Regions from separate parts of the Clostridium sp. CM038 genome, predicted to be linked through region 3. Evidence: predicted binding sites of a transcription regulator. Region 3 holds the regulator's gene; each other region holds the start of a gene.
The links. Region 3 encodes LexA, which represses DNA repair genes until DNA is damaged. Its sites were predicted from a motif close to CNAACANNTGTTNG; they were not measured.

Region 1 (3,222 bases), 630 kb from region 3:
TGAATGCTCTTATGGATTTAGTTATTGCAAAGAACATTTTTGCATCAGCGAATGGTAGCTTAACTGGCAAGAAAGATGCTAAAGTAGTTACTACTGATACTAATGAAGTTGATGTAGCTTAGAGAAAAGTGTTAAATGCCGTATGGATAGCATAAAAATATGCAATCTATACGGCATTTTAATTACAGTAAAATCATTCTGAATTATTTAATTTTCTTATTGATATCACCTACAATATCAAGCATAGTAACCTTTCTTAGAACATTTTCCATTGCTTCTTGTGCACTGAACAAAGTGACTTCAATAACGGATTGAATGTTTGCACCTATGGGACAATTGGGATTTGGAGTTGGATGAATTTGAAACAAACCACCATCGTCCACTATCTCTACCGCTTTGTATACTTCTAATAAAGTTATCTATTCAATATGATTAGATATTAATGGACTGTCTTCTGGCGAAAAACAACTATTTTTAAGAGGATTATCTTTGAAATTCTTAGAGGTTAATAATTCAATCATATTAATAGATGAACCTGAAATATCGCTACATCCAGAGTGGCAGCAAAAAATAATAAAGGTTTATGAGAATATAGGAACTAACAATCAGTTAATAATTGCAACTCCAGACTATATATCTTAAAAGTGTAATTACAAGAGATAATATAGAAGTTGGAGATTATACAATATATAATGACTTTTATAATGACCCAAGAGATTTTGAAAAAAATAATGTGCTATATCAGTATCCTATAAACAATGATAAATTAATAATTGGGAAGTTTTGTTCAATTGCATGTAAAGCAAAGTTTCTCATGACCAGTGGAAATCACACAATGAAATCACTATCTACTTATACATTTCCTATTTTCAAAGAAGAATGGGATGAAGCATTAAAACCAAAAGATGCTTGGGATAACGAAGGTGATATTGTAATTGGAAATGATGTATGGATAGGATATGACGCTATAATTATGTCAGGTGTGAAAATTGGTGATGGTGCAATTATTGGAACCAGAGCAGTAGTTACTAACGATGTTTCACCTTATACTATTGTTGGGGGCGTACCAGCAAAAGTTATAAAGAAAAGGTTTAGTGATAATGTAATTTTAAAGTTGCTGAAAATTAAGTGGTGGGATTGGTCATACGAAAAAATTCAAGCAAATATTAAGTACATTCAATCAGGAGATATTAATAAATTAGTTTAAGGTTTAGCGACGCATTGTTCATATAATCCGAATGAAGCAGATGAAAAAATAATAGATGAAGCAATAGAAGAATTCAAAAGAAAATAGCCATTATTTAAGTGAATTAAAAAGACTTACAGAAAATATGGAAGAACATGCATTAAAAGCATAAGCTCAGTTAATTAAATATATATGGAAATAGTAAAGAACTGGTGTAATTTAGCTGGTTCTTTTTGATTTTTTGATGAATAGGTACCTGATCCTTGGGAATAGTTACTAATAGAATTCCCATCATAGTGAAATAATCTATGTGAAATACATATATTACAAAAAAAATATGCGAATTTGCTTCTAAAAAGTAAGCAAGTAGTATATAATAAGTATAACGAACTGATGTTCTAATATGAGTAAATTAAGATTAATAAAAAGGAAGATGATTTATGCTATGAGTAAATTGATATTTCATATTGACGTAAATAGTGCCTATCTATCATGGGAAGCTGCATATAGACTTCAACAAGGGGAAGAGTTAGATCTTAGAACGGTACCATCTGTAGTAGGCGGAGATGAAGAAAGCAGGCATGGAATTGTTTTAACTAAATCAATGCCTGCTAAAAAATTTGATATTCACACAGGAGAGACTTTATATAGTGCAAGGGCTAAGTGTCCCGGAATAATAATTGTACCTCCAAGATATTCATTATATATGAAGTGTAGCGAGGCTATGCATCAAATATTTTTAGAATACACTCCAAGTATTCAGCGTTTTTCAGTTGATGAAAGTTTTTTGGACTTTTCTAATATGGAACATTTATATCCTGACTATTTGAAACTCGCTGAAACTATAAAAGAGAGGATAAAGAATGAGCTTGGGTTTACAGTGAATATAGGGATATCAAATAATAAATTGCTTGCAAAGGTAGCTTCGGATTTTAAGAAGCCAGATAGAATTCACACACTTTTCCCAAATGAAATAAAACATAAGATGTGGCCATTACCTGTTGAAGATTTATTTATGGTAGGTAGAGCCACAGCGCCTAAATTGCACAATTTAAATATTAATACTATTGGAGAATTAGCAAATTATAATTTGGATATTTTAAAGAATAAATTAAAGAGTCATGGTCAAGTTATTTGGAATTACGCCAATGGCATCGAATTTTCAGAAGTCCGCAAGAGCAATTATATTAAAATGAAGGGTATAGGTAATTCTACAACAATAGCTTTTGATGTGGAAGATAAAGACACGGCTCATAAGGTGTTACTATCCTTGTGTGAAACAGTTTCCATGCGTTTAAGAGATTCACACAATTGTTGTACTGTGATAAGTATAAGCGTCAGGGGGAGCGACTTAATATTTTATTCTCGTCAAAAGAAAGTAGCTGTAGCAACTGACTCTACTCGCAAAATATATGAAATAGCATGCTATTTATTTGATAATGTTTGGAAAGGTAATCCAATAAGGCAATTGGGGATACATATCACAGACTTTTGTAGTAATGAGTTTTATCAGTGTTCTTTGCTAGATAGTTTTGATTATGAAAAAGATAAAAAGATAAATGATACCGTTGATAAAATAAGATTAAAATATGGGCCAAAAGCTGTAGTTAGGTCTTGTTTTCTTCATTCAGGGCTAAATAGTATGTGTGGTGGAATGGCAGATGGTGAGGAAGATTATCCATTAATGAGCGCAATGCTTTAAGGATGTTTATAATAAATGAAGGTTTTAGCATTACCTATAGAAATGGTATATCTAATAAATAATTGATAAAACAATCAAAGGTTATATATATATTAATTAAAGTGAGAAATGGTAAGGAATTTAGCAATTAATAGTTTTGTACAATATTGGCTTATATATGGAGAAAACTAAATATATAATGGTGGTGTAATTTATTATGAAAATAATCGCAAAACCTATCGAAATGATTTGTTGGTTTGATAAAAAGGGTATTATTCATCCTTTGAAATTTAGATTTGAAAATCTAGATGACTCCAATTCTGTAGTGAAAGTAGACAGGGTCATAACCAGGGAT
Region 2 (3,222 bases), 1.5 Mb from region 3:
TAGTTCTTCTTCCAAGTCTTATTCTCTGCTCTGGTGTAAGCATCATATCAAACTGTGGATGTGAACTTACCGGCATAAACAAGAAATACCAACTTAATTTAGAACCTTTTTCAATTAGCATATCAGTAAACTTATCAGATAATACATCATCTATGTTAGTTCTTGTAACACATGTTGAAACTCCGAATAAAACTCCTCTTTCTTTAAGCATATCCATAGCATGTATAACTTTTGCGAATGTACCCTTTCCTCTTCTTGATTCTGTATCTTCTTCAAAGCCTTCAATCGAGAGCATTGGGAATACATTTGAACATTTTTGTATCCTATTGGCAATTTCGTCAGTTATAAGAATGCCACTAGTAAACGGGGAGAACATCATGTCATCAAATTTTTCATATATATCGAGCAGATAGTCATTATAGAAAGGTTCACCCCCAAGTATTATTATCCAGTATATTCCCAAATCTCTTGCTTCTTTAATTAATCTCTCTACTTCTACAGGTGGAATATCAGTATCTTTACTATAATTAGATGCATAGCATCCAACGCAGTGCAAAGGACATCTCATAGATGGACTGATTAGCAAAACAAATGGTATTTTTGTATCTTCGTCAGTTAAGAATTTGTTGCGTTTTGCACCAGCATACCAATTTGCATTTGCAAAGAAATTAGTAACCAATTTCTTAAGACACTTTGTGTCTGTATTAGTTAATATATTTTGTATATATTCATGTGTTGGTGGGTTACTCTTGTAATAACTATAGACAAAATCTATTTGTTTTAGTTGAGACTCATCTTTTATTAGTTTTTTTATAGTATCAAAAATTTTATCAACATTTCTTTCTGGGTTCTTTTCTAGATAATTAATTAAAGTCTCCATGATTTTAGATTTTACACCTTTTTCTACAGAATTCATAATACTCACAACAATTCCTCCATTTAAAATATTTTTTTTATGCAGTATATTATTATTTAATGAGAATCAACTAATATTAATCGTTAATTTTGTCTAGATGCAAATAGGTGATTATATATATATAGTATCTATATTTATAATTTAGAATAAAATGCAACTAATGAAAATTTTTAACGGTAAATTAGCAAGAAATATTATTGAAAGAACTATGAAGGGTGTTAATTATAATCTATATATTTTTTTAATTTATAGTAGGTGAATAGTTTTTGTGAATTAGTATAGGATATATTGACATATTAAAAATTTATAGTTAAAATAGAAGTAACGAACAAATGTTCAGAAGAAGGAATACAAGGCGGTGATTTTATGCATGAGTTTAAGTTACATTCAAAGTTTAAACCTACTGGAGATCAACCACGGGCAATTGATAGTCTTGTGCGCGGAATTGAAGAAGGTAAAAAGTTTCAAACTCTTAAAGGAGTAACGGGGTCAGGTAAGACTTTTACCATGGCTAATATTGTTGAGAGAGTTCAAAAGCCTACATTGGTGCTTGCTCATAATAAGATCTTAGCAGCACAGCTTTGCTCAGAGTTTAGAGAATTTTTTCCTGATAATTGTGTTGAGTATTTTGTTTCATATTATGATTATTATCAGCCAGAGGCTTATATTGCACAGACGGATACATTTATAGAAAAAGATTCATCTGTTAACGATGATATTGATAAATTAAGACATTCAGCTACATCGGCATTACTAGAGCGTAACGATGTTATTGTGGTGGCTTCGGTTTCATGTATATATGGACTTGGTAACCCCGAGGAGTATAAAAAACTTACAGTGTCATTAAGGGTTGGCATGGAAAAGGATAGAAATGAAGTAATAAGACAGTTAGTAGATATACAGTATGAAAGAAATGATATTAATTTTATTCGCGGAACCTTTAGAGTGAGAGGTGACACTATAGATATATTCCCTGCTTCATCGTCAAGTGAAGGAATTAGGGTAGAGTTTTTTGGAGATGAGATAGAAAGGATTAGATCATTTGATTCTCTTACAGGAGAAATTATTGGAAGCCTAAAACATGTATCTATTTTCCCGGCTTCCCATTTTGCTACATCCAAGGATAAATTGGAACTTGGCATAGCTCAAATAGAGCAGGAGCTTGAGGAGAGGTTAAAGGAGCTTACTTCAGAGGATAAAGCTTTAGAGGCACAAAGACTTAAGCAAAGAACAAACTATGATATTGAAATGATGAGAGAGGTTGGTTACTGTACTGGTATAGAGAACTATTCTAGAATTTTAGATGGCAGGGCTGCTGGAACAGCACCTCAAACATTGATGCATTATTTCCCTAAGGATTTCTTAATGTTTATAGATGAGAGCCATGTAACTCTTCCGCAGGTTAGAGCTATGTTTGGTGGGGATAAATCAAGAAAGACTAATTTAATTGATTATGGATTTAGACTTAAGTCAGCCTATGATAATAGACCGCTAACTTTTCAGGAGTTTGAGGGTACTATGAATGAAACGATTTTTGTAAGTGCAACTCCAAACGTTTATGAAGCAGAACATAGTGAGAATGTGGCAGAACAAGTAATAAGACCTACAGGGTTATTGGATCCTGAAATAGTTATAAGGCCTGTTAAGGGGCAAATAGATGATTTATATGCGATCATTCAGGAAACAATAAAAAGAGGCTTTAGAGTTTTAGTTACGACCCTTACAAAAAAAATGTCAGAAGATTTGACTAAATACTTTAAAGAAATGGATATGAAAATTACATATTTACATTCGGATATTGATACCATAGAAAGAATGAAAATTATCCAAGATCTTAGGCTAGGTACTTTTGATGTGCTAGTAGGTATAAATCTTTTGAGAGAAGGATTAGATATTCCAGAAGTAGCCCTTGTTGCAATACTCGATGCAGATAAAGAAGGGTTTTTACGTTCTGAAACCTCATTAATTCAAACAATAGGAAGAGCTGCAAGAAATTCAGAGAGCAAGGTAATAATGTATGCAGACAAAATTACAAAATCTATGAAAAAGGCTATGGATGAAACTACAAGGCGTAGAGGAATTCAGATGGAATATAATGAAGAACATGATATAGTGCCAACCACTATTGTAAAAGATATTAGGGAAGTAATCGGATCTATAACAGTTGCGGAAGATAAAGAGGTATATGAAACCCTTGAAGCTGCAATGGATGCGAATTACGATGAAACTAAAAAGTTAATGGATAAGTATGAAAATGAGATGAAGCAAGCAGCTAAGGATTTACATTTTGAAAGAGCGGCGCAGCT
Region 3 (3,222 bases):
ATACAATTCCTTATTTAAAATGTTTAATGAAGCTGAATTTAAGCTAAAGGATAAATTTAAGCCTACTTATTATGCGTTAATGTATTTTATGAAAAATCAAAATGAAAAATTTGAAATTGAGTATAAAAAAGTTGGAAAAGAATTAGAGGAAACTGTTGAAGAGATTATTGAAAAAGTTAAATCATCACCTGCGGTGCTGTAATAGTAAAGAAAGAGACAATTAAATACATACTAATATGATTGATATATAAATAAAACTATTCTACATCGGTATTATTTATGTTACTATTATTACGGTAGTTAAAGTTTAAAACACATAATATATACATAATAAAAAGGGGACCTGGAATCATGATAGACATAACAAAAGAATACCTTCAAAAGAAGTATAAAATAAGTTCAAAAACGCTAAAACTCTATGATATAGCAATACAAGATGTACAAGATGAGTTTAAAATTCTTGATGAAATAAGAGAGTTTAATCAGCTTAAGGTTTTGACCGCACTACAAGATGAACGAATTAGCGAATGCCATTTTACAAATTCATCTGGATACGGTTATGGCGATATTGGGAGAGATTCATTAGATAAAGTATATGCAAGAATTTTCAATTGTGAGAGTGCACTCGTTCGGCCGCATTTCGTAAATGGAACACATGCAATTGGAGCGTCCTTATTTGGTAATTTAAGACCTAATGATACCATGATATCGGTATGCGGAACACCTTATGATACACTTCTTAATATAATAGGTATAAATGCTAAGGAGGATATAGGCTCATTAAAAGATTATGGTGTAAAATATAAACAATTAGAATTAAACGATAACTCTAAAGTTGATATTGATTTAATGAAAAAGACACTGATTGAAGATAAGTCAATAAAGCTAATTCATATTCAAAGATCTACTGGATATGGCTGGAGAAAAGCATTATTAATTTCTGAAATAGATGATATTATAAGCGCTGCAAAAGCTATAAATCCAAAGGTTATTTGTTTTGTAGATAATTGTTATGGTGAATTTATTGATGTTACGGAGCCTACAGATGTAGGAGCAGATATAGTTGCTGGATCCCTCATAAAAAATATTGGTGGTGGAATTGCACCTACAGGTGGATATATTGCAGGTAAAGAAGAATATGTACGACAAGCTTCTTATAGACTAACAACTCCTGGAATAGGAGGGGAATGTGGTTCTACGTTTGGAGTTATGCGTTCTTTATATCAAGGACTATTCATAGCACCACATATAGCTATGGAAGCATTGAAGGGCGCTATTTTCTGTGCAAGAATTATGGAACTTGCAGGTTTTGAAGTTCTTCCTAAGTATACTGATAAAAGAAGTGATATAATTCAAGCAATTAAATTTAATGATAAGGAAAAGTTAATTAATTTCTGTAGGGGTATACAAGAGGGGTCTCCCATTGATTCTTTTGTTCAATGCGAACCGTGGGACATGCCAGGATATGAAGATAAGGTTATAATGGCAGCAGGTGCATTTATTCAGGGAGCATCTATAGAATTATCTGCAGACGCTCCAATAAGAGAGCCTTATATAGCATATTTACAGGGTGGATTAACGTTTGATCATGCTAAAATTGGAATACTAATAGCACTTTCAAGAGTTATTTGAACTAGAAAGTAAATATTTATGACTTAATAATAGAATAAAAAAATCCTGCAATTGATATATTCATTGCAGGACTTTTTTGTTACATAAAATCTTTAAAGGTGGATATTTAATACTTTCTGTAAATACCAACAAGTACACCTAAAATTACACAGTCATCAACTATGATAGGGGACATAGTTGAATTTTCAGGCTGAAGCCTTATATGATCTTTTTCCTTGAAAAATCTTTTAATAGTTGCTTCATTATCAATAAGAGCTACAACTATATCGCCATTTTTAGCGGTATTGATTTTCTCAATTATAGCAAGGTCTTTATCCAATATTCCTGCTTCAATCATGCTGCTACCAGAAACTTTAAGCATAAATAGTTCATTATTGGTTTTAGTGAAATTTAAAGGAAGTGTAAATGTATCTTCAACATTTTCAACTGCGAGTATTGGTTTGCCAGCAGTGATTTTCCCTATAATAGGTATATCTATAAGCTCTTTTCTTATGACAGAATCCTTTATTAATTCAATTGCACGAGGCTTGGTAGGGTCTCTACGGATAAATCCTTTTTTTTCTAGTCTTGCTAAATGCCCATGAACAGTCGAAGTAGATCTTAATCCTACGCCATCACATATTTCTCTGACTGAAGGTGGATATCCTTTTAGTTGTACCTGTTTCTTTATAAAGTTATATATTTCACTTTGCTTATCTTTTTTTTCAGTTAACATGTAAACGCCTCCCATTCATAGTATAATTATACCATATAAATGTAATAACATCAAACTTACGTTCTGTTTTATAGTTATTAATAAAAATAAAAAATTATATATTATTATGTATGAATACATAAGTCATGAGTGTACTCGAAAAACAATAATTAACAATTCCCATATTTGAGGAATAAAAGTATTTATTTGGATGAAATGCTATACTTGAATTAATAGTAGGCATGACAAAAAGGCTTTTTTATACACTATTTTAAAAAAGCCGTAGGCTGGTTATTGAGTTAAAACTGATTATAAATTAGGCAGCTATTTTCTTGAAAACCGGGAAGATATCAGCAATTGTTACCTCTTTTTCATTAGCCCAAGCATCTATAAAACAGCAAAATGCACCAAGAAATACTCTTGTTATTCTGCGACCAACACCTTTCAGTAGTTGAACGTCGTTTATAAAGAGATTTCCATTGCTTTGAACCTCTTAGTATAGGAGTAAAATATCTTGGATTATCTAATGTTTTAGTGTAATAAATTTTCTTGCTTTTAATAGGACATTTTTCACAGTGGTCACATTGAACTGGGAATAACCATTTATGCCTAAATTCCTTACGGACGATTCCCCAATTACGAAGCTGATGTCCACAAATTTTCCCATGAGGAATGCCCTTATCGTCAAGTTCAACAAAATCACTGCCTGATGAAGGTTTTAAAGAACGTGAATTTAAATCAATAATAGGATTTATTCCATAATGCATGCATAAAAGATAAAATGCATTAGCATCATAGGCAGAATCTAAGGCTACGGAATAGAATTTAATTTCAGGGTATAAATCTACAATCTCTTTAAGTGCATAAACACCGGTAACAGAATCATGCCGTGCTGC
Region 4 (3,222 bases), 450 kb from region 3:
TTCTAATATAAATTATAACAAAAATACATGCTAAAACAACAACCAAAATAGCACAAACTACTATGAGCATTGTTTGACTTTTAGTATCCATTGATTATCAACACCTCCTTTGCTTATTTCAAATCTATTTAAGAGTAAATATGAAAGCTAGAAAAGGTGCTATATTTAATTGGTAACAATTTAAATATACTAAACCAGTATTTGTATTTATTTTATATTACTTTTCAGTTAATGTCAAGATTTTAACGTTTAAATAAGTCTTTATTCTTACTATTATATAGTAGTTATGATAAACTTTAGCATATTGCATCATAGAATGCATATGCCTGATACCATAATAATATTCCTTAATTATAAGTTAAAGAAAAAAAGCAAGTAAAAACTTGCTTTTATGCTTCTTTTTTACTTGCTTCTTTTTTGCTAACTTCTTTTTTACTAGTCTCTGCGTTCTTGTATAATGGTAGGTTATGTTTTGCTCTAATTTTGTTTTCTATCTCTAACATAACCAAAGGGTTTTCTTTAAAATATTGTTTTGAATTTTCTCTTCCCTGTCCAAGTCGTATATCTCCATATGAGAACCATGCTCCACTTTTTTGTACAATCTCTTCTACAACTCCTATATCTAGAACATCGCCCTCTCGAGATATGCCGTGACCATACATAATATCAAATTCAGTTTTCTTAAATGGAGGAGCTACTTTGTTTTTAACTATTTTTATTCTTGTTCGATTACCCATAAATTCATCGCCTTGTTTAATTGTATCTATTTTTCTAATATCTAGTCTAACAGATGCATAAAATTTCAACGCTCTACCACCAGGGGTTACTTCTGGGTTACCAAACATTACTCCTACTTTTTCTCTTAATTGATTTATAAATACAAGAACACATTGGGATTTATTTATAGAACCCGCAAGTTTTCTTAAAGCTTGCGACATAAGTCTTGCTTGGAGTCCTACATGGGAGTCTCCCATTTCGCCTTCAATTTCAGCTTTAGGCACTAAAGCTGCTACCGAATCCACTACGATAACATCTATAGCCCCAGAGCGAACTAAAGCCTCTGTAATCTCTAACGCCTGTTCACCAGTATCTGGTTGTGATACTATTAAATTTTCTATATCTATTCCTAGTGCTTTAGCATATTCAGGGTCTAAAGCATTCTCTGCATCTATAAATGCAGCTGTACCACCATTTTTTTGAGCTTCTGCAACTATATGAAGTGCAACTGTAGTTTTACCTGAAGATTCTGGTCCAAAAACTTCTATTATTCTTCCTCTAGGTACACCACCTATGCCTAGGCCTATGTCAAGTCCTAAACAACCAGTGGAAATAGCCTCTATATTTAACTTACTATTTTCTCCAAGTTTCATTACAGAGCCTTTTCCGAATTGTTTTTCTATTTGACCCATAGCTACTTCTAGCGCTTTTAATTTTTCATTATTCATAAATTTCCCCTGCGGGTTCACCATCCTTTTTCGACGAACGTTTGTTCTGAATTTAAGTATACACCATTTATTTTATATGGTCAACATACAAAGCAATATCTGCCATTTTCATTTACTAAAGAAATCCTTTTATTTGTATTATTAACAAACTCTAATAATTTAATCACTTATCGACTCTAATTGTACCTTTGTTTTTTACAAAATAGTCAACACCAGATATTATTGTAATAATTACTGCGGCAGCCATGAAAATATTGGTTAACGCATTTAATAACGTATTTGCGTAAGATAAATTTATCAATGCTGTAATTATAGCTACTATTTGAATAACGGTTTTAAGTTTCCCCCATTTACTAGCCGCAATTACTTTTCCCTCTGAAGCAGCTATTGTTCGAAGTCCTGAAACTGCAAATTCTCTAGCAATTATAATCATAGCTACCCAACTAGACACAATCTGAAGCTCCACTAATGAAACAAGTGCAGCAGTTACTAAAAGTTTATCTGCTAGAGGATCCATGAATTTTCCGAAATTAGTTATTTGATTTCTGCTTCTAGCTACATAGCCATCCAACTTATCAGTGAGAGATGCTACTATAAAAACAATTGTCGCCAGTTCTCTTCCATAAGGTATTCCTTTAACCGCCATAAACACTAAAAATATAGGTACTAAAAAAATTCGAATCATTGTAAGTTTATTTGCAAGATTCATAGCACACAACTCCTATTAAATCATATTCTAACGCTTTGGTAACCCTTACTGTTACGAATTCTCCCTTATTATAATCTTTGTCAGATTCAAAGAAAATAGTTCCATCAACTTCTGGTGCCATTTCATAACTTCTACCAAAATAAGTTTTACCATTAAATCCTTCTACTAAAACTTTGTAAATTTTGTCTATTTTTTTACTATTTATCTCTTTTGATATATTTTGTTGCACAATCATTAATTCTTCTTCACGTTTTTCCTTTATTTCTTCTGGAATTTGATTTTTCATCTCTGCAGCTGCAGTACCATCTTCCATTGAGTACTTGAACACTCCCAATTTATCAAATTTAGTTTCATTAATAAACTGTTTCAATTCTTCAAAATTTTCTTCCGTTTCTCCTGGAAATCCAACGATTAATGTAGTTCTAAGGGTTAATCCCTTAATACCCTTCCTCATCTTATTTATGTTTTCTGTTATGATATTTTTTCTTCCTTTCCTTTTCATGGATTTAAGAAGATCATCGCTTATATGTTGAATTGGTATATCTACATATTTGCAAACTTTATCATTTAAAGAAATTTCATTAATAATATCATCCGTCATTTCTTCTGCATAACAGTAAAGTACTCTAATCCATTCAATCCCACTTATTTGAGAAATTTTTCTTATTAATTTATGTAGGTTTTTTTCACCATATAAATCTATCCCGTATCTAGTGGTATCTTGAGCAACTAAAATAATTTCCTTGCAACCATGTTCACTTAAATCCTTAGCCTCTTGTATTATGTTCTCCATTTTTCTGCTTCTATATTTTCCTCTAATATTTGGTATTGCACAATATGCACAAGCATTATCACAGCCCTCGGAAATTCTAATATAAGCAGAGTATGTTTCTGTAGTTAATACTCTTTGTCCTTCATTAATATTATCATCACTATAAGTGCAATGTTGTACTTTAATATTTTTTAAAAGAACCTCTTCTATACTACTTACTAACTTGTCATAATCATTAACACCGAGGATTATATCAAGTTCTGGCATCAATTCAATCAGATCCGACCCATAACGCT

Region 1: ACWJKS_RS05730 (DNA polymerase Y family protein) is a predicted target of LexA. The motif match lies at 1,573-1,586, and genes of this name have one in related genera.
Region 2: uvrB (excinuclease ABC subunit UvrB) is a predicted target of LexA. The motif match lies at 1,242-1,255, and genes of this name have one in related genera.
Region 4: recA (recombinase RecA) is a predicted target of LexA. The motif match lies at 1,480-1,493, and genes of this name have one in related genera.

The regions. Positions count from the first base shown of each region.
Region 1 is NZ_CM143651.1:1,270,524-1,273,745, forward strand. It holds gene ACWJKS_RS05710 (DUF2922 domain-containing protein) at 1-122, shown strand, start outside; gene ACWJKS_RS05715 (Rrf2 family transcriptional regulator) at 204-419, opposite strand; gene ACWJKS_RS05720 (AAA family ATPase) at 490-642, shown strand; gene ACWJKS_RS05725 (CatB-related O-acetyltransferase) at 617-1,207, shown strand; gene ACWJKS_RS05730 (DNA polymerase Y family protein) at 1,632-2,888, shown strand; gene ACWJKS_RS05735 (hypothetical protein) at 3,085-3,222, shown strand, end outside.
Region 2 is NZ_CM143651.1:3,427,928-3,431,149, reverse strand. It holds gene ACWJKS_RS15715 (radical SAM protein) at 1-925, opposite strand, end outside; gene uvrB (excinuclease ABC subunit UvrB) at 1,283-3,222, shown strand, end outside.
Region 3 is NZ_CM143651.1:1,903,331-1,906,552, forward strand. It holds gene ACWJKS_RS08630 (ORC-CDC6 family AAA ATPase) at 1-202, shown strand, start outside; gene ACWJKS_RS08635 (methionine gamma-lyase family protein) at 352-1,632, shown strand; gene lexA (transcriptional repressor LexA) at 1,739-2,347, opposite strand; gene ACWJKS_RS08645 (transposase) at 2,701-3,222, opposite strand, start outside.
Region 4 is NZ_CM143651.1:2,354,763-2,357,984, forward strand. It holds gene rny (ribonuclease Y) at 1-91, opposite strand, end outside; gene recA (recombinase RecA) at 390-1,445, opposite strand; gene pgsA (CDP-diacylglycerol--glycerol-3-phosphate 3-phosphatidyltransferase) at 1,609-2,154, opposite strand; gene rimO (30S ribosomal protein S12 methylthiotransferase RimO) at 2,138-3,222, opposite strand, start outside.